Linked DNA regions of Labrys monachus. The protein of the gene in region 2 interacts with the protein of the main gene of each other region in a pairwise test. Links are inferred from orthologs where the notes say so. Each region holds a gene or a part of one and is shown on either strand. Other genes may lie near its edges.

Region 1 (3,240 bases), 1.5 Mb from region 2 along the record:
GGTCCTCGTGGTCGTCTACGCGCTCGTGGCGATGGCCCTCGCGGAAGGCCGCGTCAACGACACCCCCGTCTGGATCCAGCCGGTCCTCTATGCGGCCCTCGGCCTGGCCTGGGTGCTTCCGGCGATGCTCATCATCAAATGGATGGAAAAGCCGGCCCGCAAGGCGCCCGCCGACCGGCGGTGACATCTGCGGCTCGCCGGGTCCGACCGGGCGGCAGGTGCGGGACCGGCCTCGCGGACCCGCGATTCTCGGCCGGCAATGTGTAAGGGCGGACAGGATGTCCGCGCTCCCGGGAAGGGTCAGAGGCCTGCCGCCGCCAGCAACGCCGCGTGCAGCCCCCTGACGTCGCGCCGGCCGTCATAGCGCTGCCCGTTGACGAACAAGGTCGGCGTGGCGTTGACGCCGCTGTCGATGCCGCTGCGGAAATCCGCCTCGATACGATCGGCGAAGCGGTCGTTGAAGGCATCCGCCATCGCCGCTTCGCTCAAGCCGAGCCTGCGGCCATAGGCACGCAGCGAACGGTCGTCGAGCCTCTCCTGATTGTCGTAGAGGATGCGATGCATCGGCCAGAACCGGCCGATGTCATCGGCGGCTTCGGAGAACTCGGCGGCGCGATGGGCATGGGGATGCAGGCGCGTCACGGGAAAATGCCGGAACACATAGCGCAGCCGATCGCCCATGAGGTCGCGCACGGCGTCGATGACGCCCACCGTCTCCCCGCAATAGGGACATTCGAAATCGCCATATTCGACGAGCGTGACCGCCGCATCTGCGGGGCCCTGGGCGTGATCGCGCGGACCGACCGGCTGGGAAAGGGTGCTCACGCTCGACCTCCAGATCACGTGGGATAGGCTGGCGCCGGAAAGCGAGGGTTCGTGGCGGCGCCGTCGCCGGACGAGGCGCCGATCAGCCCCCTCGCCCGACCTCGACGGAGGCGGGACCGAAATCGAACAGCGTCTGGTAGAAGAGGTGGTGCGACACTACCACATAGACACAGGCAAAGAGAATGGCAGCGACAAGGGTCGTCAGGGCCGCCTTGCGCAGCAGCATCGGCCGCTGCGGAGCCGCCCCTTCGCTGCCGGGCACGACCTCGCCGGCCTCGAACTGGCTCTTGACGCCGAGCGGCAGGATGGCGAACAGCGTCATCCACCAGATGACGAAGAAGAGGGCGACCGAAAGCAGGGGCGACATGGCGTCCGTTTCTCAAGAAGTTGACCGCAAGGCCCTGGCACGACGTTGCCGAGGCCCTGCCTCGAATGCCCGCCGCGATGCGGCCAGCCCGAGCCTCGCCCATTTCAACGCCTGTTCGGGATCGTCGAGCGCTTCGTCCGGCAAGCTCCAATAGGGAAGGGTCACCGTTCGTGTCCTGCCCTGATAGGTGAACGGAGCGGAACCAGCCTGCTGGAACAGCGGGATGGTCTGCGCATCCGCCTTGATCCAGATCTGCTCGAAGGCGCCGAGCGCGAACACCCGTCCCTCCGAATAGAGCCCGACGCCGCCGAACAAGCGCCTGATGCTCAATTGCGGCAGGCCGGCGAAGAGATCACGCAGATGATCCGGATCCATCGTCGGCAAAGACCTCGATCGGCGGACCTCAGGGCGTCGCTTCCAACGCCGCGTCGGAAGCCGGCGTGATGGCGACCGATTCCCCGCAGCCGCAGGCGGATGTCTGGTTCGGATTGTTGAACACGAATTGCGCCGACAGCTTGTCGGTCTTGTAGTCCATCTCGGTGCCGAGCAGGAAAAGCACGGCCTTGGGGTCGATCAGGACCTTCACGCCCTTGTCCTCGACGATCTCGTCGAGAGGATGGACCGCCTCGGCATATTCCATCGTGTAGGACATGCCGGCACAACCGCCGTTCTTCACGCCGACCCGCACCCCTTCGAAGGGCCTGTCGGCGCCCGCCATGATGGACTTGATCTTCTCGGCCGCCGCATCCGTCAGCGACACGACTTTGAACTTGGGACGAATCTTGCTCACTTGCCACTCCAACAGCGCCGGGTTCAAGGCCCGGCCCTCGGACGATACGACCCCAATATAGGCTCGATTCCAGGACAATGCGAGGGCCTGGAGAATGCGAGCCCCTCGGCCCTCACCACATGTCGAGCGCCACGCGCGCCTCGTCCGACATGCGCGACTGGTCCCACGGCGGATCGAAGACCATGGTGACCTGCACGTCCGACACGCCGGGAACGCTCAGGACCGCGTTTTCGACCCAGCCGGGCATCTCCCCGGCGACGGGGCAGCCCGGCGCCGTCAGCGTCATGTCGATGGACACCTTGCGGTCATCCGCGATCTCGACGCGGTAGATCAGGCCGAGTTCATAGATGTCGGCGGGAATTTCGGGATCGTAGACCGTCTTCAGCGCCGCGACGATGCCATCGGTCAGCCGGTCTATCTCCTCGGGCGGCAGTGCGGTCGCACCGGCCACGGCGGGTTCATTGGGCCTGGTCTCGGCCAGATCTGCGTCGGCCATGAATGCCTCCGTCATGCAAAAAAGGTCTGCGCCTTGTTCAGCGCCTCGACGAGCATGTCGACCTCCTCGAGCGTATTGTAGAGCCCGAAGGAAGCACGGCATGTCGATGTCACGCCATATCGCGCCAAAAGCGGCTGGGCGCAATGCGTTCCCGCCCGCACCGCCACACCGTGGCGGTCGAGCACCGTGGCGACGTCATGCGCATGGGCGTTCTTCAGTTCGAACGATACGATGCCGCCCTTGCCCGGCGCCTCGCCGAAGATCCGGACCGAATTGAGCTTCGACAGCCGCTCACGGGCATAATGCAGCAGCTTCTCCTCATGTGCACGGATATTCTCGCGTCCGAGCGCCATCATGTAGTCCAGCGCCGCGCCGAGGCCGATGGCCTGGACGATGGGCGGCGTCCCCGCCTCGAAGCGATGCGGGGGAGCCGCATAGGTGACGTTGTCCTCGGTGACTTCGCCGATCATCTCGCCGCCGCCATTGAAAGGCGGCATCCGCTCGAGCCATTCCTTCTTGCCGTAGAGCACGCCGATGCCGGTCGGCCCGTAGACCTTGTGGCCGGTGAAGGCATAGAAATCGACATCGAGGTCCTGCACATCGACGTCGAGATGCACCGCGCCCTGGCTGCCGTCGGCGAGCACCGGGATGCCGCGGGCATGGGCCATCGCCACGATATCCTTGAGCGGCGTCACCGTGCCCAGCACATTCGACATATGGGTGATCGCCACGATCTTGGTGCGCGGCGTGAGCAGCCTTTCG
Region 2 (3,092 bases):
ACCTCGCTGCGGGCATCCGTCGAAGCGGCGCTTTCGACCAGACGCTCCAGTCGGTGTATGGCGGCAAGCACCGCCGCCGTGTCGGCATTGCGATTCCGGCGGGCATATTCGGCCAGGAACCAGCGACCGCGCGCCGTTTCCATGACTGCCGCCTCGATGGCACCATAATCCTCTTCGCTCAGGAGAGGCTGCGGCGGAACCGGTTGCATCAAATGGCGCTCGTCAATTTAAGAACACGGGCATGAAAATATTAACGAATCACTCGAAGGCGAGTGTTACCTCTCTATAAGGCATACGGCCGGGGAGAGCTAACGCCCCGCCGAGTTTTCCCCGATGCCGTTGTTTCGTTCAAGGACCGCACCGGCCGCGACGCCCGTCCGTCGCCGCGCCCTGCCGAACCGCCGTCTCCGGGGTCAGCCCCAGAGGGCAGGATCGGGCGGATGGACAGTGCTGCCTTCATAGAGCAGGCCGGCTTGGCGGTCCTTCGCCAGCAGGAGCGGCCCGTCGAGGTCGACGACACGGGCCTGGCCGGCCAGGAGCAGCGCCGGCGCCATCGCCAGCGAGGTTCCGACCATGCATCCGATCATCAGGTCGAAGCCGAGAGCGGAGGCGTCGCGGGCCAGCGCGATCGCTTCGGTCAGGCCGCCGGCCTTGTCGAGCTTGATGTTGATCGCGTCGTAACGCCCCGCCAGTCCGGGTAGGGAGGCCCGGTCATGCAGCGATTCGTCGGCGCAGACCGGGACGATGCGCTCGATTTCGGCAAGGGCGGCGTCCTCCGAGGCCGGCAGGGGCTGCTCGATCAGCACGACGCCGGCCTGTGCGCAGGCGGCGAAGTTGCGGGCGAGGTCGTCCGCCCGCCATCCCTCATTGGCATCGACGATCAGGCTCGAATGCGGTGCGTTGCGCCGCACCGCCGCGATGCGCGCGGCATCGTCGGGCCTGCCGAGCTTCACCTTCAGCAGGGGCCGGTGCGCCGCGGCGGCGGCCGCCTCGCCCATGGCGTCGGCATCTCCGAGGGAGAGCGTATAGGCCGTCGTCACCGGGCGAGGCTGCGGCAGCCCGGCCAACTGCCAGACCGGCCGGCCGGCGATCTTCGCCTCAAGGTCCCACAGCGCGCAATCGACCGCATTGCGTGCGGCGCCCGGGGGCATCGAGCGCTGCAGCGCGTCCCGGCTTGCCTCCGCCTCGATGGCGGCCCGCTGCGCTTCGATGGCCTCGGCAATACCCTCCACCGTCTCGCCATAGCGGGCATAAGGCACGCATTCGCCCCGCCCGACATGATCGCCGCACGAGATTTCCACCACCACCACGACCGCTTCGGTGCGCGAGCCCCGCGCGATCGTGAAGACGGCTGCCAGCGGCCAGCGCTCCACGGCGATGGAAAGGCGCCGGCTCATGCCTGCTTCTCGGGCGTGGTGACGGTGAGGCCGTCGAGATTGTCGCGCACGCGGATCTGGCAGGACAGGCGAGATGTCGGCCGGACATCGAAGGCGAAGTCCAGCATGTCCTCCTCCATCGGCTCGGGCTCCCCGACCAGCGGCATGAAGGCCTCGTCGACATAGACATGGCAGGTCGCGCAAGCGCAGGCGCCTCCGCATTCGGCCAGAATGCCCGGAATGCCGTTACGGATGGCTGCTTCCATCACAGTCGAGCCGGCTTCGGCCTCGACCTCTCGAATCTGTCCCTTGTGATCGCGGAAATTGATTCTTACCATGGTGGGTCCCGGCTTTCGATAGAGGTTCTATACAGACCCGTCCGGCACGGTTCCAGTGTGGAGGGGCCCCGATTTCCGTCGGCAGAATCGCCGGAAAATCCAGGCCGGGCGCGCGAGGGCTGCGCTTATCCTGCTTGAATCAGGGGAAACTCCGAAATTAGACGGTTTTTTCGCGCTTCAAGAGTGGTAAAAAAGTCGTTAACGATGCTGTATGAAAGCTGCCGGCGGCGGTTTTAATTCGGGATCGCGCAGGATAGGATTTTAGTACGGCACCTGCGTCCTCGTTTCGGGGACCATGTGGCATCGCTTCATCCGAAGCGATGTGGAGACTGATGCCTCTGGTCGCGTGGATGATTTCGGGTTCACGCGGGCGGCGGCGATTAAGTGGCGTGAGGCACGTTATGTCGAAGAAGTCGAAGGTGCAGGATCCGGCCGACGCCGCCCTGTCTGCGATCGAGGAAGCGCTCAACATGAGCAAATCCGGCGCCGACGCGACAGACGGTGAGCGTGCTCAATTGCCCAAGGTCGACGACGGCTTCAATTTCGATATCGAGCCGGAGCCGAAGGCGCGGCCTTCCGTGTCGCGCGCTCAGGAAAAGCCCGCTGCGGTACGGGCGCCGGAGAAGGCCTTTGCCAGGGAGCGCCGCGCCCCGGCCAATGACGACCGGGCGAGCGTGGGGCAGTTGCTCCAGGCCCTGCAGCGCCGCCCGTCGCTGATGCCCTATTATATTGCTGTCGCCTTGAGCGCGCTGTGGTTCGCCGGCGGCATCTTCCTGTTGCGGGTGACGGGGAATATCCAGGTCGGCGCCCTCTTCAATCCGGCGACCTACCAGGCCAGCCCCGGCCTCGCGCTCGGCGTCCTCTCCATCCTGCTTCCGCCCGTCTTCTTCTTCGCCATGGCGGCGCTATTCTGGCGCGCCCAGGAGATGCGCTATGTGACGCGGTCCATGACCCAGGTCGCCCTGCGTCTGGCCGAGCCCGAAGGCGCGGCATCCGAATCCGTCACCTCGGTGGGCCAGGCGATCCGGCGCGAGGTCGCGGCCATGGGCGACGGCATCGACCGCGCCCTCGCCCGCGCGAGCGAGCTCGAGATCATGGTCCACAACGAGGTCTCCATGCTCGAGCGCTCCTATTCGGAGAGCGAGCAGCGCATCCGTTCGCTGGTCGAGGACCTGTCGGCGCAGCGCGAGGCCATCGTCGGCAATGCCGACCGCGTCCGCTCGGCCATCGTTGTCGCCCATGACGACCTGACCCTCGCCTTGGGATCGGTCGCCGGCCGCATCTCCTCGGAAGTCTCCGAAGCCGGCCTGCAGGTGATGCGCTCGTTCGGCGATCGCGGCAGCCAGATCACCTCCGAGCTCGCCAAGGTCGGCGACCA

What was found.
Region 1: the proteins of J3R73_RS24710 (region 2) and J3R73_RS17880 interact in binary tests that used the Escherichia coli proteins (3 or more experiments, as listed by UniProt). The link is inferred for Labrys monachus from one-to-one orthologs.

Annotation. Positions count from the first base shown.
Region 1 is NZ_JAUSVK010000001.1:3,924,214-3,927,453, forward strand. The notes cover bases 285-3,208. They hold J3R73_RS17880 (HesB/IscA family protein), read right to left. Parts: upstream 1,974-3,208; coding sequence 1,596-1,973; downstream 285-1,595. Other genes in these bases: J3R73_RS17865 (DsbA family protein), read right to left, coding at 301-825; J3R73_RS17870 (DUF1467 family protein), read right to left, coding at 908-1,192; J3R73_RS17875 (TfoX/Sxy family protein), read right to left, coding at 1,205-1,567; J3R73_RS17885 (SUF system Fe-S cluster assembly protein), read right to left, coding at 2,095-2,478; J3R73_RS17890 (cysteine desulfurase), read right to left, coding at 2,490-3,208. In the rest of the region: J3R73_RS17860 (DUF2842 domain-containing protein), read left to right, coding at 1-184; more of J3R73_RS17890, read right to left, coding at 3,209-3,240. UniProt on the Escherichia coli protein: Is able to transfer iron-sulfur clusters to apo-ferredoxin. Multiple cycles of [2Fe2S] cluster formation and transfer are observed, suggesting that IscA acts catalytically.
Region 2 is NZ_JAUSVK010000001.1:5,401,929-5,405,020, forward strand. The notes cover bases 55-2,830. They hold J3R73_RS24710 (2Fe-2S iron-sulfur cluster-binding protein), read right to left. Parts: upstream 1,715-2,830; coding sequence 1,394-1,714; downstream 55-1,393. Other genes in these bases: J3R73_RS24700 (hypothetical protein), read right to left, coding at 55-209; dgcA (N-acetyl-D-Glu racemase DgcA), read right to left, coding at 414-1,397; J3R73_RS24715 (apolipoprotein A-IV repeat region-like domain-containing protein), read left to right, coding at 2,116-2,830. In the rest of the region: more of J3R73_RS24700, read right to left, coding at 1-54; more of J3R73_RS24715, read left to right, coding at 2,831-3,092. UniProt on the Escherichia coli protein: Ferredoxin are iron-sulfur proteins that transfer electrons in a wide variety of metabolic reactions. Although the function of this ferredoxin is unknown it is probable that it has a role as a cellular electron transfer protein.